One region of the Nocardioides bizhenqiangii genome, then DNA from elsewhere that is predicted to be linked to it. Evidence: predicted binding sites of a transcription regulator. Region 1 holds the regulator's gene; each other region holds the start of a gene.
What was found. Region 1 encodes LexA, which represses DNA repair genes until DNA is damaged. Its sites were predicted from a motif close to TCGAACANNTGTTCGA; they were not measured.

Region 1 (10,314 bases):
AGCCTGCTCCGCCTCCCACCAGTGCGACGACCGAGCCCACCCCGACCGGGCCGGTGGAACCGACACTTCCGGTCGAAGCCGAACCAGAGACGAAGGAAGGGGCTACGGCGTTCGTCCAGTACTACTGGCAGGTCGTCAGTTTTGCCCGCCGCACAGGCGATGTCCGCCTTCTCAGCACCCTGTCGGTCCCCTCGTGCGAAGGCTGCAACGGCGGGATCAAATCCATCAGCCGGGTCTACAAGCGAGGAGGCCGCATTCTCGGCGGCAGCTTCGAACTCAAGAAGGCGATTCCTGGGCAAACGCCGAGCGGTGCTTGGAACGTGTCGACGCGCGTCAAGGTGAACCGCTCCCGAACCGTTGGCGCGGGCGACCTCAACCAGAACGTGCGAGCTGGCGAGCTCAACTTCCTCTTCGGGCTGGAGCGTGCAAACGGCTCGTGGCAGATCACATTCTTGGACGTCCCATGAGTCGCCTACTTGCGCTCATATTGATTGTGCTGACCTTGCGATTCGGCGACGCAGCAGCACTCGACGATCCATGGGTCGATGCCGACGAGGACAGCTTTGCGACTGGCGTAAAAGAGTCGAACGGCGGGTCGACCGTCCCGCCGTCGACCGACCCTGTTCAGCAAGTGGGGACCTACCGCCAAGAGCCAGCGTGTGTCGGAGTGTGCACTGGCGAGCTCACTTGTCCGGACGGCACGTTCAAGATCCATTCGTGGATTGAGCTCCCGAACGGGCAGCGCGTGAACGACTCCTACTGGTGCCCCTCCGATGGCGGGCCGCCGGTCGTCACCGACGATGTCGTCGCCACCGCATTCCGTCGGATCTCCCTCCCGCCTTCGACCTTCTCCATCCAGCCTCCGGGCGGCCAGACGCTGGTGAACTTCAAGACGAACTTCTTCACCGAGGAGCGGACGCTCAACCGGACCGTCACCCTGCTCGGGCAGCGGGTCGACCTGCGGATCTGGGCGCACTCGTACACCTGGCACTTCGGTGACGGCGAGTCGATCACGACCAGCAAGCCCGGCGCGCCGTACCCGAAGCTGCTGATCACCCACAACTACCTGAAGAAGGGCGACTACCGGCCGGCGATGGACACCACCTGGGTTGCGGACTACCGGGTCGGTGGCGGTGCGTGGCAGTCGGTACCGGGCAGCGTCACGATCGAGGGCGCGCCCGCCAACCTGGAAGCGATCGAAGCCAGACCGACCCTCGTCGGCTACGGCGGCTAGGTCTCGATACGCCCTCGCCTGGCGGCTCGGGGCTACTCGACCACCGACGAAAGGCGCGAAGGGCGGACCCGGGGTCACGGGTCCGCCCTTCGTCTTCCCCTTCGGGCCCGGGCAGTGGGCCCTGTCGTCCGCGGGGGTCGAGGTCGCGGACGAAGTTTGTTCAGTTGCGGGGTCTCGGTACGCCCTCGCCTGGCGGCTCGGGCTACTCGACCACCGGGTCGTCAGTCGGTGGGGATCCGGAGCGTCTGGCCGGCGAGGACCATCCTCGAGTCGAGGCTGTTCATCTCCTGGATGCGCTCGACCATGGCGCCCACGTCGCCCTCGCCGGTCACGGCGGTGGCGTCGGCGGCGATGTCCCACAGGGTCTCGCCGGGAGCGACGGTCACGACCTCCACCTGCTTGACGCCGGCGTCCTGGGTGGCGACCGAACCGGCCGCGAACCACACGCCCAGCGCGAAGGCCAGCAGCACCCCGAAACCGAAGACCACCAGCCGGCCACGCCGGGTGAGGCGCACCTGACGAGCGCTGTAGCTGACCTGCGGGGTGAAAGTGATCGTGCTCATCGTGTGACCTCCGGGGGAAGGGCTCCGACTCTCGGAGCCCGGGGGATCTGGTGTGTTCGAGTGATGTCTATCGAGGACCTCCGACAGAGACCGTTCGATCAACAGTTCGATCGAACACATGTACGAGACTAGATCACTTGTTCGAACGGTTCAAGGACCGGCTCGAAAGTTTGTTCGAGGGCGTGTCGCGACACGCAGGTTCGAACAGATGTTTGAAACCGAGGTGTGATTGGGGTTACCGTCGAGCCATGCCAAACGACAGGGCGAAGAAGGTCAGCGAGCTTCCCGACGGCCCGCCCGACGCGAGCGGGCTCACGCCGCGGCAGCAGCGAGTGCTCCAGCACATCAAGGACTGCATCGACCAGCGCGGCTATCCCCCGAGCATGCGCGAGATCGGCAAGGCCGTCGGCCTGACCAGCACCTCGAGCGTCGCCCACCAGCTGCGCGTGCTGGAGGAGAAGGGCTTCCTCAAGAAGGACCCCAGCCTCCCCCGCGCCCTCCAGGTCGTGCTGCCCGAGACCATGCGCCGGCAGGCGGTCGGCTCGGCGTCGGAGACGTCGTACGACGAGACCGGCTTCGGCGACTCCGCTCCCGTCCCCACCAACGTGCCCATGGTCGGCCGGATCGCGGCCGGTGGCCCGATCCTCGCCGAGGAGCGGATCGAGGACGTCTTCCCGCTCCCCCGCCAGCTCGTCGGCGACGGCCAACTGTTCCTGCTCGAGGTCAGCGGTGAGTCGATGATCGACGCCGCGATCTGCCACGGCGACTACGTCGTGATCCGCCAGCAGCCGACCGCCGAGAACGGCGAGATCGTCGCCGCGATGATCGACGGCGAGGCCACCGTGAAGACCTTCCAGCGCAAGGACGGCAGGGTCTGGCTGCTCCCGCACAACGACGCGTTCGAGCCGATCGACGGCACCGACGCGACGATCCTCGGCAAGGTGACGGCGGTCCTCCGGCGGGTGTGATCGCTAGCGCGGTAGCTCTTCCGGCTTGTGCTCGTCGACCCAGTCGTCGATCCGTTGCCACCAGTCGAAGAGCCAGGTGATCTGCTCCTCGCGACCCGTGGGGATCTCATCCCGGGGCACGCGCCACCACCCCATCTGCAGCCGTTTGTCCATCGGCAGCTCGCGCCAGATGTCGCCGAGCGAGTCGATGTGGTCGAGCCCGGTGTGCGCGACCAGCAGGACGTCTGCCTCGGGCGATGCTTCGAGCGCTGCGAGCGCGCCGCCCGGTCGCGGCGCGAGGACGTGGGACATCGCCTCGGCGCGGACAGCCATGTCCTCGCGGCCGAGCTTCCGGAGCCGGGCGATGGACCGGGTGCGCCGCCCCTTCGTGAAGTTGCCTCCCTCGGGGAAGATCACGAACGCGTCGTTGGCGTCGAGGTGGCGGGCGAGGTCGCCGACCTCGGCCTCGAGATCCCGACCGGGACGGTGCGACACGAACCGGCTCGGCACCCGCGCGAGCATCACGCCCAGCGCCGGGTCCCAGGCGAGCATCTCCTTGAGCACGATCCGCGGCTCGCGGTGGTACCAGTGCATCAACGCGTACATGATCGAGAACGAGTCGCCCACGCCGGCGTGACGACAGAACACCAGCAGCGGATGCCCTGGGAACGCGTCCGGCGCCGTGCCGACCGTCTCGATCTTCAGCCGCAGCACGCGCCGCGCCTCCCGGAAGAAGACCACCAGGTAGGTCCGCATGATCGCGTAGTGCATCCGCTCGAACCACGGCCGGCGTAGCCGCCAACCGAATCCCGAGCCGATCCACAGCGCGAACAGGGCGACCAGGGCCAGGGTCTCCAGCGTCAGGTGCAGCAGCCCGACCCAGAGCAGGCGCACCGGTCGCAACCAGCCGGGGACGAACGCCGACGCGATCCCGGTCGCCAGCAACCACAGCGGCAGGCTGGTCCACAGGGTCACGGTCAGCAGGATGAGCAGCGGCGCGAGGACGAACCGTCGGATGACCCAGGCGATCGCGGGATGGATCATGCGACCTCCGCAAGATAGGTGAGTCCGGCCCGGTAGGCCGCCTCGATCCGCCGGTGGACTGCCGAGGCGTCCCGGTAGGCCAACGGCGAGTCGTCGTCCGCGGTGACGGCGGACGGCAGGACATAGGCGTCGACGTCGGCCGGCAACGCGTCCAGCTCGCGATGGAACCGGTGCCGGCGGGCGATCTCGAAGGACACCCGGGCGACCTCCCAGGGCCGGCGTGGCGGGCTCAACCGCCGCTCGGCGCGACCGACCTGGAGCACGAAGATCCGGCGCGCGCCCAGCTCGGCAGCGCGCCCGACCGGGATCGAGTTCACGATCCCACCGTCGAGGTAGTGCTCGCCGTCGACCTCCGCCGGCGGCAACAGCCCTGGTACGGCGGCCGAGGCCAGCACCGCCGGGACGACCGGGCCCGTCGTGAACCAGTGCTCCGACGCCCGCTCGATGTGGGACGCACAGCACTGGAACGGGACCGCGAGGTCCTCGAACCGGACGCCCGCGAACTCCCTCTCCAGGCGTTGACGCAACGGCTCCGCCGAGTGCAGGTGAGTGCCGGTCCGCCACGCGCGGCGCAGCTGCGTCCACGCCCGATCGGCGTAGACGTCGCCCCCCTCGGCGATCTCGGTCCAGAGGTCACGCAGCCGGTCGACGCAGGCGGACGTCGGGTCGTTCGCCACCACCAGGCCGTTGAGCGCACCGACCGAGGTGCCCACCACCAGGTCAGGGACGATCCCGCGCTCGAACAGGGCTCGGACCATCCCCACCTCGACCGCGCCCAGCAGCCCGCCTCCGCCCAGGACGAAGGCGGTAGGACCCGCCGCGGAACGACTCATCGCTTTCGGAAACTACACCGGAACGGGCGTGGGAGGCTGTGTCCATGGCGTCGGCGGAGGGACCCGGGCTCATCGGGCGGATGGCCGGTGCGGTGACCGGCCGGGTGGTCGACGCCGTACCGCCGGAGGTGATCCTGGATCACCTCGACCTCGACGCGTTCCTGGACCGCATCGACATCAACCACCTGCTCGACCGGATCGACGTCGACCGGCTGTTGGCCAGGGTCGATCTCAATGCGTTGCTCAGTGATGTCCAGCTGGCTGAGCTGGTCCGTCGGGCCGGCATCCCCGAGCTGGTTGCCGAGACGTCGGGCCAGCTCGCCGGAGGCGTGCTGGACTCTGCGCGCCGGCAGCTCGTGGGTGTCGACACCCTGCTGGAGCGGATCTTCATCCGGGCGATGCGCCGCCGGCCACCCGACCCGGTCGCGCCGGCGGTCGTGCCCGGATCCCGTTCATCGCACAGGGAGCAGGTGAGCGGTCGGTTCGCGGGAGCGGCCAGTCGCGCGGTCGCCGCCGGCGTGGACCTCGGTGTCATCCTGCTGTCCTACTCGGCGCTGGTCGGCCTGACGGAGTTCGTGGGCCAGGCGCTGTTCGACGTCTCGGTGCGCGGTGCTTCCGGGCTCGTCGCGGCGATCGCACTCGGCGCCTGGGCCGTCGTCTACATCGTGACGGCGACGACCATCACCGGTCGCACCGTCGGCAAGGCCCTGGTCGGCCTGAAGATCGTCAGCCGCGACACCTCGCCACTACGGCCAGGGGCCGCGGCCCTCCGGGCGCTGACCTTCCCCTTCAGCACGGCGCTCCTCGGCCTCGGCCTGCTGCCCATCCTGACCAGTAGTCGGCATCGCGCACTGCACGACGTGCTCGCCGGCACCGTCGTGGTCTACGACTGGGGCGATCGTCCCGCGGAGCTGCCCGCACCGCTCACCGCCTACCTCCGCCGGCGCAACGTGGCGTGATCCGGGTCTGGGCGGCCCGGTCTCACTCCGTCGTCCCGGACAGACGGGTCAGCGCCTTGCGGACGACGGCCGGATCGGTCGTGGTCCACATCGGCGGCAGGCTGGCCTTGAGGAAGCTGCCGTAGCGGGCGGTGACCAGCCGCGGGTCGAGTACGGCGACCACACCTCTGTCCTCGTGGGTGCGGATCAACCGGCCGGACCCCTGCGCGAGCAGCAGGGCCGCGTGGGTCGCGGCGACCTGCATGAAGCCGTTGCCGCCTGCCTGGTCGGCCGCCTTCTGACGGGCGCTCATCAGAGGGTCGTCGGGGCGGGGGAACGGGATCCGGTCGATGATCACCAGCTGGCAGGTGTCGCCCGGGACGTCGAGCCCCTGCCACAGGCCGAGAGTGCCGAACAGGCAGGTGTGCGGGTCCTCAACGAACTGCCGCGCGAGCTCGGGCAGCTGCGCGTCGCCCTGGGCCAGCGTCGTGAGGTGGGGCAACTTCTCGCGGACGTAGTCGGCCGCCGTCTCCGCCGCTCGCCGGCTCGAGAACAGGCCGAGAGTGCGGCCGTCGGCGGCGTCGACCAGCTCGGTGATCTCGTCGAGCTGGGCGGTGCCGAGGCCGTCGCGCCCGGGCTGCGGCAGGTGGCGGGCGACGTACAGGATCGACTGCTTGCCGTAGTCGAACGGGCTGCCGACGTCGAGGCCAACCCAGGGCTCGGCGTCGTCCTCCATCTCCTCGACCGATCCGAGCGGCACCCGCTCGCTGGCCTTCAGGCCGACCGAGGTGGCGACGGAGGTGAAGTCGCCACCCAGCATCAGGGTCGCCGACGTCATCACCACGGTCTTGTCGGCGAGCAACATGTCGCGCAGCGGACCCCACACCTGGAGCGGCGCGATGCAGAGCCGGGGCGGCAATCGGTCGGTGCCCTCGGTCAGCCACAGCACGTCGGAGTCGGCGTTGGCCGCCATCCGGTCGGCGGTCGCGAACAGCTCCTGCACGTTGCCCTTGGCCTGGGTGAGCCCCGCGTCGGCCTCGTCGCTCGCGTCGGCCTTGGGGAAGGCGCTGGCCAAGGCACGGGCCGCGTCGCGCACCAGCGACAGCGCGTCGGCGAGGTCGTCGGGCACCGCGTCGAACCGGCCCGGCCGGGCCTCGCCGATTGCGGCCCGCAGCGCGCCGGCGGCGTCCTCGAGGTCGCCGGCCGGGTCGCCGGAGTCGGACTTCACGTGCCGCGCCGAGCGGCGGGCCGCCCGTTCGACCTCCGACGCCCAGAGCTCGTCGGTGGCCGCCTGGGTCACCCGGGCCGTGAGCTCGTGCGCCTCGTCGATCACCACGACGTCGTAGTCGGGGATCATCGGCACGCCCTCGATCGCGTCGATGGCGAGCAGGCTGTGGTTGGTGACGATCAGGTGGGAGCGATGGGCCTTCTCCCGCGCGCGCTCGGCGAAGCACTCCTCGCCGAACGGGCACTTCGTGGCGCCGAGGCACTCGCGCGCGGTGACGCTGACCTGCCGCCACTCACGGTCGGTGTGGCGCGGGGCGGCGTCCTTCTCGCCGGTGCCCTCGGCCTTCGCCTCGCCCTCGGCCCACTCCCGCAGCGCGAGCACCTTCTTGCCGAGCGCGCCGAGCGCGGCCTCCGCCTTGATCAGCTCGCCCTGCTCGTCCGGCACGCCCTCGCGGATCCGGTGGAGGCAGGCGTAGTTGGAACGGCCCTTCAGCACGGCGTAAGACGTGTCGACGCCGGTCCGGCCCTCGACCGCCTTGGTCAGCCGCGGCAGGTCACGTTCAACGAGTTGGTGCTGCAGCGCCAGGGTCGCGGTGGCGACGACGACCCGCTTGTTGTGATGCAGGGCGGGGACGAGGTAGCCGAGCGACTTGCCGGTGCCGGTGCCGGCCTGGACCAGGAGGTGACGGCGCCCCGATGGTGCCGCCATCGACTCGGCCACCGCCTCGGCCATCGCGATCTGACCCAGCCGCTCGCTGCCGCCGAGCGCCTCGACGGCCGCGGCGAGCGTGGCGCGCAGCGCTTCGTGGTCGACCCCAGGCATGCCCGGAACCCTAGGCGCTGACGCGGACACCTACAGCGCCGCCTCCACAAGGAGTTCTTGGTTTCGAGGCTCGGCCGCGGGCGGCCTCGCACCTCAACCAGCGGACTGCGCTCGCACCTCAACCAGCGGCGACAGCTCAACCAGCGGACTGCGCTCGCACCTCAACCAGCGGCGACAGCTCAACCAGCGGACACGCCGGACATCTCCGCGGTGGCGGCACGCTCGACGGCCCGGTCGATCGACTCGGGCGCCAGCACGTGTCCGATGGCGAGCGCGGCGGCGCCGATCACGCCGGCCCGCTCACCGGCGCGGGACGTGACGATGCGGAGGTGCTCGGTCGCCAGCGGGAGCGACCGCTGGTAGACCACCTCGCGGATCCCGGCGAGCAGCCCCTCACCGGCGGCCGCCAGGCCACCGCCGATCACGATGACCGAGGGGTTCACCAGGTTGACGAGGGTGGCGAGGACCTCGCCGAGATCCCGGCCGGACTGGCGCACCACCTGGATCGCCTGCTGGTCGCCGCCGCGGACCAGGGCCACGACGTCGTGGTCGTGGGCCAGCTCGACGCCGGCGCTGCGGACCGCCGCGGCCAGCGCCGGCACCGCCGCGATCGCCTCCAGGCAGCCCTGGTTGCCGCACCGGCAGGTCACGTGGGCAGCGCGGGGCAGGTGGACGTGGCCGAGGTCGCCGGCGGTGCCCTGGGCGCCACGCTGCAGCGTGCCGCCGGAGATGATGCCGGCGCCGATGCCGGTGCCGACCTTGATGAACACCAGGTCGGAGACCTCCCGCAGGTGCGCGTGCTGCTCGCCCAGAGCCATGATGTTGACGTCGTTGTCGACGAGCACGGGTACGGCGAACGCCCGCTGCACGTGGCCCGGCACGTCGTACCGGTCCCATCCCGGCATGATCGGCGGGTTGATGGCGCGGCCGGTGGAGTGCTCGACCGGCCCGGGGAGCCCGATCCCGATCGCGGCCAGCTCGGCGACGTCGCGGCCCTGGTCGGCGAGCAGCTCCCGGACCACGTCGTCGACCCAGCCGAGCACCCGCTCCGGCCCGAGCGCGATGTCGAGCTGCACCGACCGCTCGGCGAGGATCCGGCCGTCGAGATCGGCGATCGCGGCGGTCGCGTGGGTGGCGCCGAGGTCGACGCCGACCACCACCCGGGCACCGGGGTTGAACGCCAGCAGCGAGGGCGGGCGACCGCCCGTCGAGACCCCGCCGAACGGCACCACCAGGCCGAGGCGCATCAGCGCGTCCAGCCGGGCGGAGATGGTCGATCGGGCCAGTCCGGTGGCCTCGACCAGCTGGGCCCGGGTCCGCGGCTGACCGTCCCTGAGGAGGTCGAAGATGTCGCTGGGCCGCACGCCAGGAGTCAACCACGCGGACTTCAGTACGTCCAGCAATCAACTTTTGACAACCTCTCGACAGAAGTGGGTGACGCGTGCCACAGTGACCGCGTGCCGCACCCGCTGCAGACCGATCGGCCCACCGAGACCGATCCCGCTCGCGTCGACGAGGCCCCCGTCGTGCTCCGTGCCCGGGGACTCACGAAGAGCTTCGTCGGCAACACCGTCCTGGCCGACGTCGACCTCGACCTGCGCGCCGGGCAGGTGCACGGCCTGGTCGGCGAGAACGGCGCCGGCAAGTCGACGCTGATGAAGATCCTCGCCGGGGTGCACACCGCCGATCGCGGCACCGTCGAGCTCGACGGCCGCACCGTGAGCTTCCACCACCCGACGCAGGCCCAGGGCGCGGGCATCTCCACGGTGTTCCAGGAGTTCAACCTGCTCCCCGAGCGCACCGTCGCCGAGAACATCTGGCTGGGCCGCGAGCCGCGTCGACGCGGGTTCGTCGACGTCGGCCGGATGCAGCGTGACACCCAGACGCTGCTCGACGACCTCGGCGTGACCGGCCTCCGCCCGCAGCAGCGGGTGCGCAGCCTCTCCGTCGCGGAGCAGCAGATCGTCGAGATCGCCAAGGCGGTCAGCTTCGACGCGCGGATCATCGCCATGGACGAGCCGACGGCAGCGCTGGCCGACCACGAGGTCGGCCTCCTCTACTCGATCATCCGCGGCCTGACGGCCCGCGGGGTCGCGATCCTCTACGTCTCCCACCGGCTGAAGGAGATCTTCGACCTCTGCGAGACGATCACCGTGCTCAAGGACGGCCGGCACGTCGCCACCCGGCCGGCGTCCCAGTACGACGAGGCCGAGCTGGTGCGGCTGATGGTCGGCCGGGAGATGTCGTCGTTCTTCCCCGACCCGGTCGCCGGCACCGAGGTCGGCACTACCCGACTCGAGCTGCACGGCGCCGGCAACGGCTACGTCGACGGCATCGACCTCACCCTCCGCGCCGGCGAGATCATCGGCATCGCCGGCCTCCAGGGCTCGGGTCGCACCGAGCTGATGGAGGCGGTCTTCGGCGTCACCCCGTTCACCCGCGGCACCATGAAGGTGAACGAGCGGGCGGTCCGACCGAGGTCGCCACGATCGGCTGTCCGGGCGGGGATCGCGCTGATCACCGAGGACCGCAAGGCCACCGGTCTCGCGCTCAACCAGTCGATCCTCGACAACGCGCTCGGCCCCGTCCGCGCGGTCTTCCCGCGCCGCACCGGGCGGGCGCGGCGGGAGGTCCCGGGCCTGCTGAGCAACCTCGCGGTCGCGGCGCGCGCGCTCGACCAGGAGGTGCAGTTCCTCTCCGGCGGC
Region 2 (10,314 bases), 2.2 Mb from region 1:
CGTGCTCGACACCTGCCGGTCGGAGGTCATCGCCGGCCAGTTCCTCGACGTGTCCGTGCAGGCGCGTGGTCGGGCGACGGTCGAGGACGCGATGACGGTGCTGCGCTACAAGTCGGCGAAGTACTCCATCGAACGGCCCCTGCACGTCGGCGCCGCCCTCGCCGGCGCCTCGCCGGACGCCCTGGCTGCGCTCACCGGCTTCGGCCTCCCGCTGGGAGAGGCGTTCCAGCTGCGGGACGACCTACTGGGAGTCTTCGGCGACCCGGCCACCACGGGGAAGCCGGCGGGCGACGACCTGGTCGAGGGCAAGCGGACAGTGCTGGTCGCCCTCGCGCTCGAAGCCGCTCCGGCAGCCGACGCCGCACGTCTCGACGCCGCGCTCGGCACGACGCTGGGTGAGGAGGAGGTCGCCGAGCTGCGCGGCATCATCGACCGCTCGGGCGCCCACGCCCAGGTCGAGGAGAAGATCGACGACCTGGCGCAGCGCGCGGTCACGGCGCTCGCCGAGGCCCGGTCCGCCGTCGGTCTCGACGAACACGCGTGCGCCGTGCTGGAGGGGCTGGCGTCGTCCGCCACCCGCCGCGCGCTCTGACCGGCTGCGTCAGTCCAACGACGTGATCCCGGTGTCCTCCGGTCCGGGGCCGCGCAGCAGCACCTCGAGGGACGGGTCGCCGTTGCTGCGCGTCCCGAGCACGCGACAGACCTTCTCGAACGCGGTCGGCTCGGCCCGGGCCAGGCTCCCCCAGCCGTCCCAGAGCAGCACGGTCTTCGCGCCGAGGTCGTCGAGGCGCTCCTTCAGCGCGTCGACGTCGCCGTCATGTCCCTCCGGGAGCGACAGCGCGGCGCCGATCGCGCCGAGGATCTCCTGTTCGCTCTCCAACGCGACACCGTCCACATAGCCGAACGTCCAGCCTGCGTGTTCGACCGCGTGCTGGACGTCCGGGACGTGGAGGGCGTTGTGCCACCGGTGGACACCGGCGTCGTGCCGCCCCGCGAGAACTGCTGCGAGGCCGCTCATGACGGCCTTCTTGGTGCTTCGGTCATCTCCAGATCACCTCGAACGATTCGTCGGTCCTGTGTCACCATCGGTCATAGTCGCCCGCGAGCGGGGAAGCAACCCCTTGCTACAAAGCCAGGGCCTGGGCCCGGCGCTTGACCTCGGTGCCGCGGTTCTCGCGCAACGCGTCGATCGGCCGGCCGGGCAGGTCCGCGTCGAGGAAGATCCAGGCGATGCACTCGCGGTCGTCGAACCCGGAGTCGTGCATGAGGGTCAGCAGACCGGGCAGGCCCTTCACCGGCAGCCCTTCGTCGTCGATGAACAGCGCGGGGACCATGGGCGGTCGGCCGGGACCGGGTACGGCGGCCGCCAGCTGGTGGTCGCGCACCATGGTGCGGACCTTCGCCGGCGTCACCCCGAGGAGCTCGCCGGCAGCGTCCCAGTCGAGCCACTCGTCGACGAGCGCCGCCAGGTCGTGGTCGGCCAGGCGCGGTGCAGGTTCGCTCATGGACCCATCATTCCAGCCCCGTTTCCGCCCTCCCTGAGTCGGCCCCGGCCAACGGCGTGGTGGCGGGGGCCGTCAACCGCACCCGCGTATCCTGTGGGCTCCGGATCTTCCCCTCCGGAGCCCGACACACCTGCACAGGAGGGTCGCTGTGCACGAGGACACGCATGACCGCGGCGGCAGCCCGCGCGGCGTCGCGTCCCCGGACGACCCCCACGTCGGTCGGCTGCTCGACGGCCGCTACCGCATCGGCCCGCGCATCGCCCGCGGCGGGATGGCCTCGGTCTACGAGGCCCACGACACCCGGCTCGACCGCGCCGTCGCGATCAAGATCATGCATGCCGGGCTCGGCGACGCGACGACGGGTGACGAGCAGTTCGCGGCCCGGTTCGTGCGCGAGGCACGGGCAGCAGCGCGGCTGTCGCACCCCAACGTGGTCGCCGTCTACGACCAGGGCGAGGACCGGGGCACGATCTTCCTCGCGATGGAGCTGGTGCCGGGCCACACGCTGCGCGACACCATCGCCAAGGAGGCGCCGATGTCGCCCGAGCGGGCGCTGTCGATCCTCGACCCGGTGCTCTCCGCCCTCGCGTCGGCCCACCGCAGCGGGCTCATCCACCGCGACGTGAAGCCCGAGAACGTGCTGATCGCCGACGACGGCCGGATCAAGGTGGCCGACTTCGGCCTCGCCCGCGCGGTCAGCGCCGAGACCCAGCACACCGCCACCGGCGGCGTGCTCATCGGCACGGTCTCCTACCTCGCCCCCGAGCTGGTCGTCGACGGCAAGGCCGACGCCCGGGCCGATGTCTACGCCGCCGGCGTCGTCCTCTACGAGCTGCTCACCGGTCACAAGCCGCACCAGGGTGAGTCGCCGATCGCCGTCGCCTACAAGCACGTCCACGAGGACGTGCCGGCACCGTCGGCGGAGGTGCCCGGGCTTCCGGCGTACGTCGACGCGCTGGTCGCGCGGGCGACGACCCGCGACCGGTCGCTGCGCCCGGCCGACGCCGGCGTGCTGCTCCACCACGTGCACCGCGTGACCCATGCGCTGCACCACGGCGTCCGTGACGACGACGACCTGGTCGCCGACCTGTTGCCGACGCCGGCCCGCGCCGAGAGCACGGACACGATGCCGGAGCCGATCCGTGACCTGTGGGACGACGCCCAGGTCGCTCCGCCGGTGAGGATCCTCGAGCCCGTGACGCGGGAGGGCACGACCCAGCTCGAGACCGTCCTTCCGCCACCCCCGCCCCGGCGCACTCCTCCTTCCCCGCCGCGCCCGGCGACCGGTTCCGAGCGGCCGGCGCGGCCGCGACGGCGTCGCCGCGGCGTGGTGCTCCTCGTCCTCGCCGCGGTCGTGGCGGCCGCCGTCGGCGGCGGCGCTTACTGGTTCGGCTGGGCCCGCTACACGAACACGCCGAGCGTGGTCGGCCTGTCCCAGGCCGGCGCGGAGCAGAAGATCGAGGACGCCGGGCTCGAGGTCGAGTACGCCGACGCGGTCTACTCCACCAGCGTCGCCGAGGGCGACGTCGTCGCCAGCGATCCCGGCCCAGGTGAGCGGATCCTGCCGGGCGACGCGGTCACCGTCACCCTCTCCCTCGGCGAGGAGATGCACGACCTGCCCAAGCTGCGCGGGCTCACCCTCGAGCAGGCCACCGACAAGCTCGACGACGTGAAGCTGGTGGTCGGCAAGGTCGAGGAGGACTACTCCGAGGTCGTGCCGAAGGGCAAGGTCATCAGCAGCAACCCGGACCACGGGACGAAGAAGGCCGAGGACCTGCCGGTCAACGCCGTGGTCGACCTGGTCGTGAGCCTGGGACGCGAACCGCTGAAGGTCGGCGACTGGGTCGGCAAGAGCTTCGAGCAGGCCGAGACCGAGCTCGAGGCCCGCGGCCTGGTGGTCAACGTGGTCGGCCGCGAGCACAGCGACACCGTCGCCGAGGGCGACGTGATCAGCCACGAGCCCAGCGGGGGCACGCTGTTCAAGGGCGACAAGGTGGACTTCGTCGTCTCGGACGGCCCGGAGCTGGTCGAGGTCCCCAGCGTGTTCTACGAGCCGACGGACCAAGCCGTCGAGACGCTCGAAGGTCTCGGGTTCGAGGTCACGGTCGAGCACGCGCCGGTCTACTTCACCGGCGAGACCGCCTACTCGACCGACCCGCCGTCGGGTTCCATGGCCGAGATGGGCAGCGAAATCATCCTCTACGTGGTCTGACCCCGCTCCGAAGCGCTGGCATCAGGTCCGGATCGTGAATTGGGAAGCGACGGCTGGGACCGCCCACCTACCCTCGGAGACATGGTCGTGGTCATGGCGCCGGACGCAACGCCGGAAGACGTTGCGCACGTCGTCGAGAAGGTCGAGGCGGTCGGTGGCACTGCCTTCGTCTCCCAGGGTGTGGACCGCACGATCATCGGTCTGGTCGGTGACATCGACAGCTTCCACGGCCTGAACCTGCGCACCCTGCGGGGCGTCGCGGCGGTGCACCGGATCTCCGACCCGTACAAGCTGGTCAGTCGCCAGCACCACCCCGACCGGTCGACGGTGTGGGTGGGCAAGCCCGGCGCCCAGGTGCCGTTCGGACCGTCGACGTTCACGTTCATCGCCGGGCCGTGCGCCGTCGAGACGCCCGAACAGACCCTCGAGGCGGCCACGATGGCGAAGGCCGCGGGTGCGTCGATGTTGCGCGGTGGCGCCTACAAGCCGCGGACGTCGCCGTACGCCTTCCAGGGCCTCGGCAGGCGCGGCCTCGACATCCTCGCCGCCGTCGGCAAGGCGACCGGACTGCCGATCGTCACCGAGGTCATCGACGCCCGGGACGTCGCCGAGGTGGCCGAGCAGGCGGACATGCTGCAGATCGGCACCCGCAACATGGCCAACTTCGGCCTGCTGCAAGCCGCGGGAGAGTCGGGCAAGCCGGTGCTCCTCAAGCGCGGGATGACCGCGACGGTCGAGGAGTGGCTGATGGCGGCGGAGTACGTCGCCCAGCGCGGCAACCTCGACATCGTGCTGTGCGAGCGCGGCATCCGGACCTTCGAGCCGGCCACCCGCAACACGCTCGACATCTCGGCCATCCCGATCGTCCAGGCGGCGAGCCACCTGCCGATCATCGTCGACCCGTCACACGCCTCCGGACGCAAGGAGCTGGTCGTCCCCCTGTGCCGGGCGGCGATCGGGGTCGGCGCCGACGGCATCATGGTCGACGTCCATCCCGATCCCGAGGTCGCACTCTGCGACGGCCCGCAGGCACTGCACGGGCCGGACCTCCGGGCGCTGGCGCAGGCGGTGCGGCAGATCCCGCCACTGGTCGGCCGCAGGCCTGCCGAAGCGGCGACCGCGAACCCTCCGGGTTAGTGTCCTCCTCGAAATGGAGGGGGGTCGTTGGACCAGGCCACGAGGTTCTGCACGAACTGCGGTCACCAGCTCGTCGTGGGCAGGTACTGCACGAATTGCGGTACCCGCGTGTCGGTCACAGCCGGTGACGCCCCCGCACAGCCGCTGCCCGGACCGGCCCCGGCGCCCGCGCGTTACCCGCTCTTCGCCGACACGGTGCAGGCACCCCCGTCACCGGTCCCGCCGCCGGTTCCCCCCGTCACGACGTCGGACGCCGCCGCACCGACCTCCCGCCGGCCGGTCCCGCTGTGGCTGCTCGCCGTGGTCGCGCTCGTGGTCGTTGCGCTCGTCGGTGTCGGCCTGACGCTGCTGCTCGCGCCGTCCGGCGACGACGACGCGGACGACCGTGAACACTACGGCCGGGACGGCAAGGGGAACCGAGGCGCGTCGATCGGGCCGGCGCTGACCCCGACCGACGTCGCGGTGCCGGGCTCCGCCCCGGCCAGCGTCGACGGTGACGGCGACCCGGTGACCTTCGAGGCCGACAACATGCTCGACGCCGACCCGCGCACGAGCTGGCGGATGCCGGGCGACGGCAGCGGATCGGTCATCACCTTCACCTTCGGCGAAGCCGTCACCGTCGCCGAGGTCGGCCTGATCAACGGCTACGCCAAGACCGACCCGCCGCACGACTGGTACGCCGGCAATCGCCGGATCGAGGCCGTCACCTGGGTCTTCGACGACGGCACCGAGGTGACGCAGGAGCTCCGCGAGCGCCCGGACCTGCAGACGATCGGTGTCGACGCCGTCGAGACGGCGACGATCGAGCTGCGGATCCTCGAGGTCACCGGGCCAGGCGATGGTCCGGACGGCCGGGACTTCACCGCGATCAGCGACGTGAAGATCTTCGGCTCCGAGTGAGCGCGTGACCGGACCTCAGCGGCACGCGGCATTTAGGGCGGAACGGCGCCAGGGCAATCGAAGAAGCGTGGTGCCACGCCGCGGTGGTTGCGGTGCGGTTCCCCGGGCCCTGCCCGGGCGCGGGGAGGTCTGGGGTGCTCGTTGTGGTTGCGGCCGCAAAGGGGAGACGGGTGGTGGCGGCAGGTGCGCGGCTTGCGGCTTCAGGACCGGCTTCCGGACCGCCGTGGGCATGCCGTTGGCCCCGCCGGTGGCGGGGTGCGGGGCGGGGTAGCTAGTCCTCGGGCGGCGGTGTGGCGGTGAGTTGGTGGGTGCCGGTGGGGTCGACCAGGTAGGTGCCGGTGGGGAGGGTCCAGTGGTAGGTGCCGGGGGTGAGCATCCGGTAGTTGGCTCGGCCCGAGGTTTTGTACCGGTGGTGGCCGCGGCAGGCCGGGGAGAGGTTGCAGGCGCAGGTCGGCCCACCGCCGGCGTGGGGGGTGATGTGGTCGAGGTCGCAGGTTTCGGCGGGTTGGGTGCAGTAGGGGAAGCCGCAGTGGTGGTCGCGTCCGGTGACCTGGCGGCGGATCCGGTCGGGGATCTCATAGGAGTCGACCGGTTGGTGGCCGGCGAGGTCGACCACCGGCCGCACGATCACGCTGGTGTGGGGGGTGGTGAGCCATTCCTTGACCTGCTCCACGCTGATCGGGGTGCGGGTGTTGCCGAACCGGCCCACGGTCTGGTCGGTGGCGGAGAGGTGGAGGGTGAGCTCGGTCTTCCGGCCGGGGACGACCCGGGTGATCTCCCCGGTGTCGGGGTCGGCGACCTCGAGGTCGAGGACCAGGTCCTCCCGGGCGATCTCACCGAGCGCCTTGGCCCGACGGACGTCCAACGAGTCCTCATCACCGAGCTGGCCGGCGAGCTTGGCGCGGCGGGCAATCGCTTGTTCGAGGTCGAGGGCATCGGCGGCGTCCAGGGTGGCGTCGACCTGCGCGGTGCCGTTGTAGCCGACCCGGTCCAGGCCGGTGTGGACGTGTCGGTGGTCCCGGGACTCCCGCCGGCGGTCCTCCGCCGCGGCGGGGTCGTAGCGGACCAGGGCTTCCTCGACCAGCCGGTCGACCTGCGCCCAGGTCACCCCGTGCGCGAACGGAGCCAGGTGATTGTCGACAAACGAAGCGGCGTCCTGCGGTAGGAGGCGGGTGGCGTCGGCGACCCGGAGTGCTTTCCACACCGGGACCTGGCCGTCGAGGAGGCGGGTCCAGGTCTTGGGGAGGCGGTGGGCGAGCTCGAGGACCTGGCCGACGTAGTTGCGACCCGAGTCCAGCGACCGACCCAACAACGCGGAGAGCTCCATCACCGCGAAGTCGGAGATCAACGGCGCGCCGGGTCCGGCGAGCGGGAGCCCGGTGTCCAGACCCCGCTCGGTCAACGTCGCCACATCACCGGCGTCCTCATCAACGACATGCTCGCCGGCCCATTCGGCGACCGCCCGCAGGGTGGCGATCTCGCGTTCGGCGACCACCCTGCGGTGGTCGCGGATCTCGGCCAGCAGCTCCTGGGACCGGGTGCGGACCGCGGGCTCAACGACCTGGTCCGCCGCGGGGGCGGTGAGGTCGAAGAGGGGTGCGGTCCCGAGATCCATGAGGCCCATTCAACCCCGACCCTCCGACACAACGAAACGCTCAGAACCCCCCTGTGGACAGGCGATCCGCCGTTCGGCGCCTGTGGACGGAAGGTGGTCCGGGCGCCTTGGTTTCGAGGCTCGGCGCTAGCGCTCGTCGCACCTCAACCAGCGGCGTTGGCGCACCACGGTGAGCCGGCCGCGGCGAGGAACCGACAGCCCTCCGCTCCCCGTCCCAAGCCCTGTCGGTCGCAACCCCCTGCCGACCGCAGCCAGCACACATAGGCCCGGGTCTCGAGACGGTCACAGCGCGACCTCCTCGACCACCGACCGAGGCTCCGCCATGAGCCGGACGCGGCGCGCAACGAGCAGCCCCCGCTCCCGTCCAAAGCCTGTCGATCGCACCCACCCACAACCTGCAACCCGCGGCCATGGGCGGTGATCTCGTGACGGTCAGATCGCAGCGAGCACCTTCGCGGCTGCGTCGGTGTCGGCGCGGCTGATGTCCAGGTGCGTGACGAGCCGTACGGTGCGCGCGCCGACGGCGCCGACCAGCACGCCCGCCTCCCGGGCCGCAGCGACGAAGGCGACGGCGTCGGGCCGGTCGAAGGCGACGATGTTGGTGTCGACGGTCGCGGGGTCGACGCCGCAGGCGTCGGCCAGCAGCCGGGCGTGGGCGTGGTCGTCGGCAAGACGTTCGATGTGGTGGTCGAGGGCATGGAGGCCGGCGGCGGCGAGGACGCCGACCTGCCGCATCCCGCCGCCGAGCCGCTTGCGCCGCACCCGCGCCTCGGTCACCAGGTCGGCCGGGCCGACGAGCAGCGACCCGACCGGTGCGCCGAGCCCCTTCGACAGGCAGACGCCCACGACATCGGCGACGGCGCCGTACTCCTCGAACGCGACGCCGGTCGCGACGTGGGCGTTCCAGATCCGCGCGCCGTCGAGGTGGATGGCGGCACCCTGCGCGTCAGCGAAGGCGCGCAGGACCTTGAGGTCGGCGAGGGGCAGCACCGCTCCCCCGGCGAAGTTGTGGGTGTTCTCGACGGAGATCGCCGCGGTGCGCACGAAGAACGGGCCGAGGTCGGGTGCGAACAGGTCTTCGATGGCCGGGAGGTCGACCTGGCCGCGCGGGTGCGACCAGGTGCGCATGGTCAGCCCCGAGACCGCGCCGTGCGCGCCGAGCTCGGCCCGGGCGATGTGGGCGCGCGCCTCGCACAGGACCTCCTGACCCGGTGCGACGACGAGCGCGACCGCGAGCACGTTGGCCATCGAGCCGGTCGGGGTGAACAGCGCCGCCTCGTGCCCGAGCGTCGCCGCCACCCGCTCCTCGAGCTGCCGGACGGTCGGGTCCTCGCCGTAGACGTCGTCGCCGACCTCGGCCCGCGCCATGGCGGCGCGCATCGCCTCGCTCGGCCGGGTGACCGTGTCGGAACGGAGATCGATCACGAGATCTCGCGGGAGAGGATCGGCGACCAGCCGGCCTCCTTGTCGGGAGTGGCCGCGGTGTTCGTGGTCCGCGCCCGCAGCTGGTAGGTCCCTGAACGCGTCCGGTTGAAGAACCCGGTCGCCGCGGCGGTGTCGGTCCGGAAGGTCTGCCATGTCGTGGTGCCGGCCCGGCGGTACTGGACGTCGAAGGCACGCCCGGTCTCGGCTCTCGAGGCTGCCCAGCGCAGGGTCCAGCCGCTACCCGGGGAGCCCGTCGCCAGGATGCGTACGGCGATGCTGCCGTTCATGCCCGCGTGGACCGTGCAGTGGTAGGGGAACTTCCCCGCCGACGGCATCTCCTCGCTGAAGGGTGTCGTGCCCTCCCCGCTGTCCCAGAAGTCCTGGTTGGACGTGGTCGAGTGGTTGCCCTGGAAGGACCACGACACCGACGTCCCCTGCGCGACGGTCGTCTTCGACGGGGTGAAGCTGAAGCCGGAGGCGACGATCGTCGAGCCACCACCCACCGCGGTCGGGGCACCCACCAGGGATGCCGTGATCAGTGCCGCGGCGCCGAGAACCGCCGGCGCGAGAAGGGATCGGATGCGCACCCGATCACCATAGGGCGGTGCTCAGGCGCGGCGCAGCATCTCGGCGACCAGGAAGGCCATCTCCAGCGACTGCACGCGGTTGAGGCGTGGGTCCACGACCGACTCGTAGCGGTGCGCGAGCCCCAGCTCGTCGAGCTCCTCGCCGCCGCCGATGATTTCGGTGACGTCGTCGCCGGTGTTCTCGACCAGGATGCCGGCGGGGATCGTGCCGAGCGCCCGGTGCACGTCGAAGAAGCCCTGCACCTCGTCGAGGACGTCCTCGAACCGCCGGGTCTTGTAGCCGTTGGAGGTCTCGAAGGTGTTGCCGTGCATGGCGTCGCAGACCCAGGCGACGTCGACGCCCTCGGCGGTGACCTTTTCGACCAGGTGCGGCAGGCCCTCCCGGATCCGTCCCGCGCCGAACCGGGTGATGAAGGTCAACCGGCCCGCCTCGTTGGTCGGGTTCAGCTTCGCCGCGAGCGCGAGCGCGTCGTCGGCCGTCGCGTTCGGGCCGAGCTTGCACCCGATCGGGTTGCTGATGCGACTGAAGTACTCGACGTGCGCCCCGTCCAGCTGGCGGGTCCGCTCCCCGATCCAGACCATGTGGGCGGAGACGTTGTACGGGTTCTCGGTCCGCGAGTCGATCCGCGTCATCGCGTGCTCGTACTCGAGCAGCAGCGCCTCGTGCGAGGAGTAGAAGTCGACCCGGTGGAACTCGTCGGGATCGCCGGCGCCGATCGCCTTCATGAACGTGAGCGCGCGGTCGATCTCGGCCGCCATCGCCTCGTAGTGCTGGCCCACCGGGCTGTTGCGGACGAACTCGGAGTTCCACGTGTGCACCTGGCGCAGGTCGGCGTAGCCACCCGTGGTGAACGCGCGGACCAGGTTCAGCGTCGAGGCCGACGCGTGGTAGACGTCGAGCAGCCGTTGCGGGTCCGGACGACGCGACTCCGG
Region 3 (10,314 bases), 1.5 Mb from region 1:
GCCTTCGGGTGGTTGGCCCGGACGGCGCGGAAAAGCGGCTCGAGCACCGGGTTGGACGTCGACGTGCGGCTGCCCATCCGGGCCAGCCGCGCGCGCATGCCGCGGCCACCGGCGACGGTGTCGCTCGTGGTGCTCGTCGGCACTTCCGGCGGGCGCGCGGGAACGGGGCGGTCGCCGGCCCGTTCCTCACTCATGCACGGAGTCTATTCGGCCGCACCCGGTGGTCAGACCACGGTGAGTACGGTCAGCGGGACGTCGCCGACGGTGGCGCGGCCGGGGAGGAACGAGAGCTCCATGAGGAACGCCATCCCGGTCACGGTCGCGCCGCAGGCGCCGACGAGCTCGACCGTGGCGCGGGCGGTGCCACCCGTCGCCAGGACGTCGTCGATCACCAGCACCCGCTCGCCGGGCACCAGACCGTCGCCGTGGACCTCGAGCACCGCCTCGCCGTACTCCAGGGCGTAGGACACGGCATGCGTCTCCCCCGGCAGCTTCCCTGCCTTGCGGACGGGCACGAACCCGACCCCGAGAGCGAGCGCCACCGGAGCCGCGAAGATGAACCCGCGGGCCTCCATCCCGACGACCTTGTCGACGACCGGCCGGCCGTCGGCGTCACGTCCGGCCTCGGCCAGCGCTGCCACGACCGCGCGGAAGCCTTCAGGGTCGGCCAGGAGCGGTGTGATGTCCTTGAAGACGATCCCCGGCTGGGGAAAGTCCGGCACGTCACGGACCAGCCGCCCGAGCGCCTCCTCCGCAGCCAGCCTCGCAGCGGTCGGCTCCCCCGGCACCGCCTCGACCTACTTCTTGCCGCGCTTCGACCGCGCCTGTCGCACCGGCTGCTGCCGGCCGGAGCTGCTGCTGGGGGCGACCTTGCGCTGCGCGGTCGGGGCGACACGACCCTTGCCGAGCGCTTCCTCCGACGGCCGCGCCGGCTCGCCGGGTTCCTCGTCGACGTCAACGGGTGCTGGACGTGCAGGCCGGTCATCCACGACACCAGGGGTGTCCGGCGTGTCCGCAACGTTGCCCCTGACGGCCGGGACCGAGGCGTACTTGTCTGCCAACGCCCGCTTCCTCGCCCGGGCCCGCCGCGCCTGCTCGACGACCTCGGTCTCACTGGACTTCAGGTGCACGAGGACGCGCGGCGCGAGCATGACCGAGGAGTAGACGCCGGCAGCCATGCCGACGAACTGCGCCAGTGCCAGGTCCTGCAGCGAGCTCGCCCCGAGCTGTACGGCGCTCACGTAGAGGATCGCGCCGATCGGGATGAGCGCGACGATGCTGGTGTTGATCGAGCGCACCAGGGTCTGGTTGACCGCCAGGTTCGCCGCATCGTGGTAGGACTCCGTGCTCTTGCGGAGAGTGGTGGTGTTCTCCTTGATCTTGTCGAACACGACCACCGTGTCGTAGAGCGAGAAGCCGAGGATCGCCAGCAGACCGGTCACCGCCGCCGGCGTCACCTGGAATCCGGACAGTGCGTAGATGCCGATGGTCACCGCGAGGTCGTGGGTCAGCGCGACCATCGCAGCAACCGACATCTTCCACTCGCGGAAGTAGAACCAGATGAACAGGATCACGAGCACCAGGAAGACGGCGATGCCGATCAGCGCCCGCTCGGCGACCTCCTGGCCCCAGCTCGGCCCGACCTCCTGGACCGAGATGTCCTCGGTGGGGTCCACGCTCGGGAACATCTCGAGGATGACGGCCTCGGTCTCGGTCTCGGAGGTCTCGGACAGCGTCTCCGTGGTCAGGACCAGTGAGTCGGGGCCGGCAGTCGTGACCGACGGGTTCTCGGCGTTCTCGATGCCGGCGTCGGCGATCGCCTCGCGGAGGTCGTCGGCGTCCGCCTGGTCGACGCCGCCCTCGACCGTGACCCGCTGCTCGGTGCCGCCCCGGAACTCGACACCGAAGTTGAGCGGCTTCACGATGACGGCGGTGATCGCCAGTCCGACGAGCAGGAGGGTGAACCCGTACCAGAGCGCCCGGTGACCCATGAAGTCGATCGACTTCTCACCGTTGTAGAGGTCGTTGCCAAGCCTCGACATCTTGCCCATCAGGCGTTACCTCCAGCGGTCGCGGGCCGGGCCGGCGGTCCATCCAGACCAAGCGTCTCGCGGCTCAGGCCCGAGAGCCGGTGGCCCGAGTTGAACGCCTTGAACTGTGCCAGCCACGACACCAGTGGCTTGGTGAACCAGAACAGGACGGCGAGGTCGATGAGCGTCGACAGGCCGAGCGCGAACCCGAAGCCCTTGACCGCACCGGTGGCGAACACGTAGAGGATCAGCGCCGCGAGCAGGTTGACGGTGTTGGCCGCGAACCGGGTCACCCGGGCGCGGGCCCAGCCGGTCTCGACCGCGACCCGCATCGACTTGCCCTCGCGCATCTCGTCACGGATCCGCTCGAAGTAGATGACGAACGAGTCGGCGGTGATGCCGACCGCGATGATGAATCCCGCGATGCCCGGCAGCGTCAGGGTGAAGCCCGCCGCCTCGCTCAGCAGCAGCACCGTGCCGTAGGTGACGCCCGCCGCGACGAAGAGCGAGCCGACCACGACCAGGCCGAGGCCCCGGTAGTAGAGCAGGCAGTAGAGCATGACCAGGCCAAGACCGATGGCGCCGGCCGTGAGACCCGCTGAGAGCTGGTCGCCCGCCAGCGACGGGCCCACGTCCTCGGTCGTGACGTCCTCCTCGAACGAGATCGGGAGCGCGCCGAACTTGAGGCTGTTGGCCAGGTTGGCCGCGCTGTCCTCGTCGAAGTTGCCGGTGATCTGGGATCGACCATCGAGGATCGGGTCGTTCATCTCCGGCGCCGACAGCACCTGGCCGTCGAGCACGATCGCGAACTGACGTCCGGTGCCGGCCAGCTGGGAGGAGATCGTCTCGAAGTCGTCCTCAGCGCCGGTGGAGCCCTCGGGGTGCGCCTTTTCCTTGTTGTTGCCGAGCTCGAGGAAGACCGCCCAGTCGACCTCGCCCTGCGGGATGCCCGCGGACGCGTCGTCGAGCTCGGTGCCCTCGATGACCGATCGCGACAGCAGGTACTTGGTGACGCCGCCGCCCTCGCCCTCGCGGACCTCGCAGGCGACGAGCGGCTGGTCCGGGTCATCCTCCTGGGGAGCGGGCACGGTCTCACCCTGCCGGTTGGTGCGGACCGTCGCGCCGTCCTCGTTGCACTGGAGCTCGTTGAAGAGCGCGATCGACTCCTGGTCGGGCGCGGCCGACCAGGCGATCTCGTCCTCGGCGGTGCGGACGCCCGCGTCGCCACCGTCCTCCTCGGGGGCATCGGTCCCGGTCTCGGTCGGGCTGGCGGTGTCGGTCGGGCTCGCGGTGTCGGTGGGTTCGTCGTTCGCCGTGCCCTGGTGGCCGGGCTTGTGGTCGAGCGCCAGCGGTGCGCGGCCCAGCGGCAGACCGCCGGTCGCGCACGGGTCCTGCGCGCCCTCGACGCAGGCGACCAGGCGGAAGCGGAGCTGGGCCTGACGCCGGACCAGCTCCTCGGTCTCGCGCCGGTTCTCCGTGGAGCCCGGGATCTCGACGACGATGTACTGGCCCGACTGCGCGGTGACCTCGGCCTCGGAGATACCCGACGCGTTGACGCGCTGATCGATGATCCGCCGCGCCTCCTCGAAGTTCTCGTCGCTCGGGTCACCGGTCGCCGTCATGGTGATCCGGAGACCGCCCTGGAGGTCGAGGCCGAGGGACGGCTTCCAGGTGCCGGCGATGGCGACCAGGCCGAACAGCACGCCGACGCCCACGAAGAAGGCGATCAGCGTCCGGCCGGGCCGGAGGCGGCGCGGCGCCACGTCAGCGCTCCCCGCCGTCGGCGTCGGTCTGGGTGTCGGTCTGGGTGTCGGTCTGGGTGTCGGTCTCGGTGTCGGTCGAGTCGTCGGCGGGCGACTCGTCAGGCTCGTCCCGGCGGACCACCGAGGCGACGGCGCCGCGCGCGACCTTGACGTTCACCCCCGGTGCGATCTCGATGAGGAGCGTCGTGTCGTCGGTCTCGCTGACGGTGCCGAAGATGCCCGAGGTGAGGACGACCGGCTCACCGGGAGCGATCGACGCCTGCACCCGGGCGACTTCCTTCTGGCGCCGCTGCGCCGGCCGGATGATCAGCAGCCAGAAGATCGCACCGATCGCGACGATCCACAGCAGGGGGGCGAGATCCTTCACCAATGAGCCTTCCGAGGGTTCCTCCGGGACGCGGCTCCACGACCGGGTCCGGGCAGCCGCACGGAGCCCGGGGCGGGCCGACGGGCAAGTGTAGCCGCGCGTGTTACGCGGACCACATCGCCGTACGCCGACGGCCGGACGGGTCGCCGTACGACGTGTCCTACTCCTCGAACAGGGTGGGGTCGGCCTGCTCGACGGGCATCGGCGGGGGCGTCAGCCCGAGGTGCTCCCACGCGGCCGGGGTCGCGATCCGGCCGCGGGGGGTGCGGGCGAGGAACCCGCTGCGCACGAGGAACGGCTCCGCCACCTCCTCGACGGTCTCACGCTCCTCGCCGACGGCGACGGCCAGCGTCGACACCCCGACCGGCCCGCCTCCGAACCGTCGGCACAGCGCGTCGATCACGGCCCGGTCGAGCCGGTCGAGACCGAGCTCGTCGACCTCGTACAGCTCGAGCGCAGCCCGCGCCACCGGATGGGTGACCACTCCGTCGGCGCGGACCTGGGCGAAGTCGCGGACCCTCCGGAGCAGCCGGTTGGCGATCCGGGGCGTGCCGCGGGAGCGCGAGGCGATCTCGGCCGATCCTTCTTTCGTCAGCGCCACGTCGAGCAGGCCCGCCGAGCGGTGCACGATCCGGTCGAGGTCGGCCGACTCGTAGAACTCCAGGTGCGCGGTGAAGCCGAAGCGGTCGCGCAGCGGGCCCGGCAACAGTCCTGCCCGGGTGGTGGCACCGACGAGGGTGAAGGGCGGGATCTCCAGCGGGATCGCGGTCGCGCCCGGTCCCTTGCCGATGACGACGTCGACCCGGAAGTCCTCCATCGCCATGTAGAGCATCTCCTCCGCCGGCCGCGACATCCGGTGGATCTCGTCGACGAAGAGCACGTCGCCCTCGTTGAGCCCGGACAGGATGGCCGCGAGGTCACCCGCATGCGTGATCGCCGGCCCGCTGGTGAGGCGCAGCGGCGTGTTCATCTCGTGGGCGATGATCATGGCGAGCGTGGTCTTGCCGAGCCCGGGAGGGCCGGACAGCAGCACGTGGTCGGGCGCCCGTCCCCGGCGGCGGGCCGCCTCGAGCACCAGGCCCAGCTGGTCGCGGACCCGGGTCTGTCCGACGACCTCGTCGAGGCTGCGCGGCCGCAGCGCCGCCTCGACCGCGCGGTCGTCGCCCTCGGCCTCCATCGCGGTGAGGGACCGCAGGTGGGAGTCCTCGGCCACCTCGAGCTCGTCCTCGTGGAAGGGCATCGCGATCAGGCCTTCGAGAGGCCGCGGAGCGCGGCGCGGAGCAGCGACCCGACATCGGGGACGTCGCCCGCCTGGTCGGCGACGGCGTCGACGGCCTTGTCGGCGTCCTTTGCGTTGTAGCCGAGGCCGATCAGGCCCTGGGTCACCTGGTCGCGCCAGGGCTCGGCCGGTGCGGCCGGGAGGGCGCCGCCGCGTCCCCTCGGGGCGCCGATCCGGTCCTTGAGCTCGAGGATGATCCGCTGGGCACCCTTCTGGCCGATGCCGGGGACCTTGGTCAGCGTCTTCACGTCGTCGACGGCGATCGCGGTCCGGACGCCGTCCGGGGAGAGTACGGCGAGCATCGCCTGGGCGAGCTTCGGACCGACGCCGGATGCGGTCTGCACGAGCTCGAACACCGACTTCTCGTCTTCGTCGGCGAAGCCGAACAGGGTGAGTGAGTCCTCGCGCACCACCATGCTGGTCGGGAGCGTCGCCTCGGCGCCGGTCCGCAGCGTGGCCAGCGTGCCGGGCGTGCACATGAGCTCGAGGCCGACGCCACCCACCTCCAGCACCGCGCTCGAGAGCGTGACGGCCGCGACCCGGCCCCGGACGTGCGAGATCATGGCCTGTTGCCTCCTGCCGCGGCGACCGCCGCATCGATCCTGGCCTGCGCTCCCCCGCGCCAGATGTGGGTGATCGCGAGCGCCAGCGCGTCGGCCGCGTCGGCCGGCTTGGGCATCGCGTCGAGGCGGAGGATCCGGGTGACCATCATGCCGACCTGCGCCTTGTCGGCGCGCCCGTTGCCGGACACGGCCGCCTTGACCTCGCTCGGCGTGTGCAGCGCGATGGGCAGACCGCGGCGGGCAGCGCAGACCATCGCGATCCCGCTGGCCTGGGCGGTGCCCATCACCGTGCTGACGTCGGACCGGGCGAAGACCCGCTCGATCGCCACCGCGTCCGGACGGTGCTCGTCGAGCCACGCGTCGATGCCCCGCTCGATCGAGACCAGTCGCTCGGGCACCGAGAGGTGGGACGACGTCCGGACGACGTTGACGTCGACGAGCCGCAGCGGTCGACCCACGTCGCCCTCGACCACGCCCATCCCGCAGCGGGTCAGGCCGGGATCGACCCCGAGGACACGCATCCGGACCCCGCCTTCCTGTCGAACACCTGTTCGGTGCCAACGCTAAGGTCGGCGGTCGCCTCACCGGGTCTCGACACGCCGGTCACGACCTCGTTCCTCGGTCGCACGCCGTCCTCGCTACGCGTCCACGGCCTCCATGACCTCGTCCGGGACGTCGGCGTTGGAGAAGACGTTCTGCACGTCGTCGAGGTCGTCGACGGCATCGATCAGCCGGAACACCTTGCCGGCGGCGTCCGGGTCGGCGACGGGGATGTCGAGGGAGGCGACGAACTGCACCTCGGCCGAGTCGTAGTCGATCCCGGCCGCCTGCAGCGCCGTACGGACCGCGACGACGTCGGTCGCCTCGGCCTGCACCTCGAAGGTGTCCCCCAGGTCGAAGACCTCTTCGGCACCGGCGTCGAGGGTGGCCTCGAGGACCATGTCTTCGGTGACCTCGGTGACCTCGGTGGCCTTGCCTTCCTTCTCCTGCGCCTTGGGTACGACGACGACGCCCTTGCGGTTGAAGAGCCGTGACACCGAGCCGGGGTCGGCCATGGTGCCGCCGTTGCGGGTGACCGCCGTCCGGACCTCCATCGCCGCGCGGTTGCGGTTGTCGGTCAGGCACTCGACGAGCAACGCGACGCCCTGCGGTCCGTAGACCTCGTACATGATCGTCTCGTAGTCGACGGCGCTGCCCTCGAGGCCGCCGCCGCGCTTGACCGCGGAGTCGATGTTCTTGTTGGGGACCGACTGCTTCTTGGCCTTCTGGATGGCGTCGAAGAGCGTGGGGTTGCCGGACGGGTCGGGGCCACCCATCTTGGCGGCGATCTCGATGTTCTTGATCAGCTTCGCGAAGAGCTTGCCCCGCTTGGCGTCGATGGCCGCCTTCTTGTGCTTCGTGGTCGCCCACTTGGAGTGGCCAGACATTCTTCCCTCTTCCGATTCGACAACGGACCGATCTTACTGGCGCACCAGATCCAGGAAGAGTCGGTGGATGCGACCGTCGTCGGCGACCTCGGGATGGAACGACGTCGCCATCAGACGCCCTTGGCGTACGGCGACCGGGTGCCCCTCGGCCTCGGCCAGCACCTCGACGCCGGCACCGACCTCCTCGACCCACGGCGCGCGGATGAAGACCGCGTGCACCGGCCGGTCGAGACCCTTGAGGTCGAGGTCGGACTCGAAGGAGTCGACCTGCCGGCCGAACGCGTTGCGGCGCACGGTCATGTCGATCCCGCCGATCGTCTCCTGGCCGGCGACCCCGTCGAGGATCCGGTCGGCGAGCAGGATCATGCCGGCGCAGGTGCCGAAGGTCGGCATGCCGGAGGCGACCCGTTCCCGGAGCGGGTCGAGCAGGTCGAAGGTGCGGGCCAGCTTGCCCATCGTCGTCGACTCCCCGCCCGGCAGCACCAGCCCGTCGCAGCGGGCCAGCTCCTCCGGTCGCCGGACGGAGAACGCGTCCGCGCCCAACGCCGTCAGCGTCGTCAGGTGCTCGCGGACGTCGCCCTGGAGAGCGAAGACTCCGATGGCTGGCACGCCGTCAAGATTAGGGTTGCGCCCGTGCCGCAGTGGAGCCGCCTCCCCTCGACCGTCTTCGCGGTCGTCCTGCTGCTCTCCGCCTGCGGAAAGGACTCCGATACCGGCGAGCGCCGTAACGTCGTCGATGCGTCCAGAACCACCGGGTCCACGGAGGAGGTGGCGGGGTCCGCAGTCGCCGATGCGTACGCCGCGTGGGTCGAAGCGCTGGCTCGGCACGACGCCGCCGCCGCCTGCGCGCTCCAGGCGCCGAAGTTCACCATCGAGCTGCGGTACGAGGCGATCCTCGTGGATCGCGCCGAGCTCGGCGACCCGTGCACAGGCTTCGAGGCGCTGTTGTGGGAGGACCCCGAGTTCGACAGCGAAGTCGTCGACGTCGCCGTCACCCAGGAGACCGAGGAGGACGCGATCCTCGACGTGCAGCTCGCGTCACGGGACGTCACGGTCCGGATGGTCTACCACCGGGCGCGCTGGCGGGTCTTCTCGATCGCGGACCGCACCGAGGCCGGTACGGATGATGGCACCGAGGGCGGACCGGACGGCGAGGCCGGTCCCGCGCGGTGGGTGGCTGCCTGGTGCGCCGTGTCACCGGACCAGACCCGCGACGAGATCGTGGGACTGATGGGACCGCCCTCGGGTGAGTACACCGTCGCCGACGGCGGCGAGCCGCAGCTGTGGTGGGCCCGGGACCAGTACGACTTCCGCGTCTACCTCGACCCCGTCGACGGCTCGGTCCTCGAGCTGGTCGGCGACTACGACGCGCTCGGTGCCGACGACCGGGCGCTGCTCCCCTGCCCGGAGCTTCGGAACTAGTGTCCCGGGCGCGGAATCCGTGCAGTAGATCGTGGTCCGAGTGCGTGCATAGCAAGGCGGCGTCGCGACGGGGCGAGGTCAAGGAAGCGAGGTGCGTGCTCGGGGCGCGAGATACGGCGCGGATCTCAAGTCCGGGACACTAGGCCAGCTCGGGGACGCGGAGGTGGGCGATGGCCAGTTCGTACTCCGCCGCGTCCATGATGTCGACGTCGGCCTCCCGGATCCCGGCTTCCCGGATCATCAGGGCCTCCTCCCGCGACAGCTGCAGCGACTCGAGGGTCTTGAACGACGCGGTCGAGCACACCCGGCCCCGGGCGCGGTCGACCATCAGGCTGGCGCTGCAGAACCCGGGCAGCTGCTCGATCCGTGGGAGCAACCCGGTGCGGTAGATATCGACGCCGCGGTCCAGGTTGCCATCGGCGGCCTTCAGCCAGGTGACGCGGCACCACCGGTCGGTGTGTGCCGGGTCGGCACGCCGCATCACGGCCACCTGCCACTCCTGGACGGCAGGGGGCGCGTTCAGGATCCCGCCGACGCGGTCGCGGAACTTCGTCAGCCGGTCACTGGACGCACGCATCGCGTCCACGTCGTCCCATGAGGTGGTCGTGATGCACTCACCGGTCGGACGGTCGATCATCATCGACAGGCCCACCCAGCCCGGGACATCGGCGAGAGCGGGCATCACCTCGTCGCGAACGAAGTTGAACGCCCCGCTGATGCCGGACGGGTCACCGTGGAACGTCGAGGTGCGAGCGAACACGGTCCCAGCGAACACCCGACCAGCGGGTGGGCGCAATGGCCCATCCGGGCCGTTCTACCAGCCGCGCTCGGCGAGCCGGTGCGGCTGGGGGATGTCCTCGACGTTGATGCCGACCATCGCCTCGCCGAGGCCCCGGGAGACCTTGGCGACGACGTCGGGGTCGTCGTGGAAGGTCGTCGCCTTGACGATCGCCTCGGCCCGCTGGGCGGGGTTGCCGGACTTGAAGATGCCCGAACCGACGAAGACGCCCTCGGCGCCGAGCTGCATCATCATGGCCGCGTCGGCCGGGGTCGCGATGCCGCCGGCGGTGAACAGCACGACGGGCAGCTTGCCGTTGCGGGCGACCTCGACCACCAGGTCGTACGGCGCCTGCAACTCCTTCGCCGCGACGAACAGCTCGTCCTCGGCGAGCGACCCGAGCCTGCGGATCTCCCCGCGGATGGTGCGCATGTGGGTGACCGCGTTGGACACGTCACCGGTGCCGGCCTCGCCCTTGGAGCGGATCATCGCCGCGCCCTCGGTGATCCGCCGCAGCGCCTCGCCGAGGTTGGTCGCGCCGCACACGAACGGCACGGTGAACGCCCACTTGTCGATGTGGTTGGCGTAGTCGGCCGGGGTGAGCACCTCGGACTCGTCGATGTAGTCGACGCCGAGGCTCTGCAGCACCTGGGCCTCGGCGAAGTGACCGATCCGCGCCTTGGCC

Region 2: a site for LexA is predicted at 7,431-7,446, ahead of SHK19_RS13810 (HNH endonuclease signature motif containing protein). Genes of this name have one in related genera too.
Region 3: a site for LexA is predicted at 6,542-6,557, ahead of ruvC (crossover junction endodeoxyribonuclease RuvC). Genes of this name have one in related genera too.

The regions. Positions count from the first base shown of each region.
Region 1 covers NZ_CP141059.1:676,236-686,549, reverse strand. Annotated here, with positions in the region: gene SHK19_RS03345 (DUF6318 family protein) at 1-467, shown strand, start outside; gene SHK19_RS03340 (PKD domain-containing protein) at 746-1,234, shown strand; gene SHK19_RS03335 (LysM peptidoglycan-binding domain-containing protein) at 1,456-1,797, opposite strand; gene lexA (transcriptional repressor LexA) at 2,046-2,765, shown strand; gene SHK19_RS03325 (1-acyl-sn-glycerol-3-phosphate acyltransferase) at 2,769-3,788, opposite strand; gene SHK19_RS03320 (patatin-like phospholipase family protein) at 3,785-4,621, opposite strand; gene SHK19_RS03315 (RDD family protein) at 4,666-5,580, shown strand; gene SHK19_RS03310 (ATP-dependent DNA helicase) at 5,603-7,609, opposite strand; gene SHK19_RS03305 (ROK family transcriptional regulator) at 7,789-8,973, opposite strand; gene SHK19_RS03300 (sugar ABC transporter ATP-binding protein) at 9,067-10,314, shown strand, end outside.
Region 2 covers NZ_CP141059.1:2,835,149-2,845,462, forward strand. Annotated here, with positions in the region: gene SHK19_RS13780 (polyprenyl synthetase family protein) at 1-592, shown strand, start outside; gene SHK19_RS13785 (barstar family protein) at 602-1,018, opposite strand; gene SHK19_RS13790 (Rv2175c family DNA-binding protein) at 1,125-1,505, opposite strand; gene pknB (Stk1 family PASTA domain-containing Ser/Thr kinase) at 1,654-3,717, shown strand; gene aroF (3-deoxy-7-phosphoheptulonate synthase) at 3,799-4,854, shown strand; gene SHK19_RS13805 (NADase-type glycan-binding domain-containing protein) at 4,963-5,754, shown strand; gene SHK19_RS13810 (HNH endonuclease signature motif containing protein) at 6,026-7,369, opposite strand; gene SHK19_RS13815 (threonine aldolase family protein) at 7,802-8,794, opposite strand; gene SHK19_RS13820 (cupredoxin domain-containing protein) at 8,791-9,381, opposite strand; gene SHK19_RS13825 (class II 3-deoxy-7-phosphoheptulonate synthase) at 9,403-10,314, opposite strand, start outside.
Region 3 covers NZ_CP141059.1:2,133,120-2,143,433, reverse strand. Annotated here, with positions in the region: gene SHK19_RS10330 (RelA/SpoT family protein) at 1-98, opposite strand, end outside; gene SHK19_RS10325 (adenine phosphoribosyltransferase) at 225-788, opposite strand; gene secF (protein translocase subunit SecF) at 798-2,051, opposite strand; gene secD (protein translocase subunit SecD) at 2,051-3,793, opposite strand; gene yajC (preprotein translocase subunit YajC) at 3,795-4,160, opposite strand; gene ruvB (Holliday junction branch migration DNA helicase RuvB) at 4,321-5,400, opposite strand; gene ruvA (Holliday junction branch migration protein RuvA) at 5,406-6,002, opposite strand; gene ruvC (crossover junction endodeoxyribonuclease RuvC) at 5,999-6,523, opposite strand; gene SHK19_RS10290 (YebC/PmpR family DNA-binding transcriptional regulator) at 6,641-7,429, opposite strand; gene pdxT (pyridoxal 5'-phosphate synthase glutaminase subunit PdxT) at 7,463-8,038, opposite strand; gene SHK19_RS10280 (hypothetical protein) at 8,063-8,851, shown strand; gene SHK19_RS10275 (hypothetical protein) at 8,991-9,611, opposite strand; gene pdxS (pyridoxal 5'-phosphate synthase lyase subunit PdxS) at 9,666-10,314, opposite strand, start outside.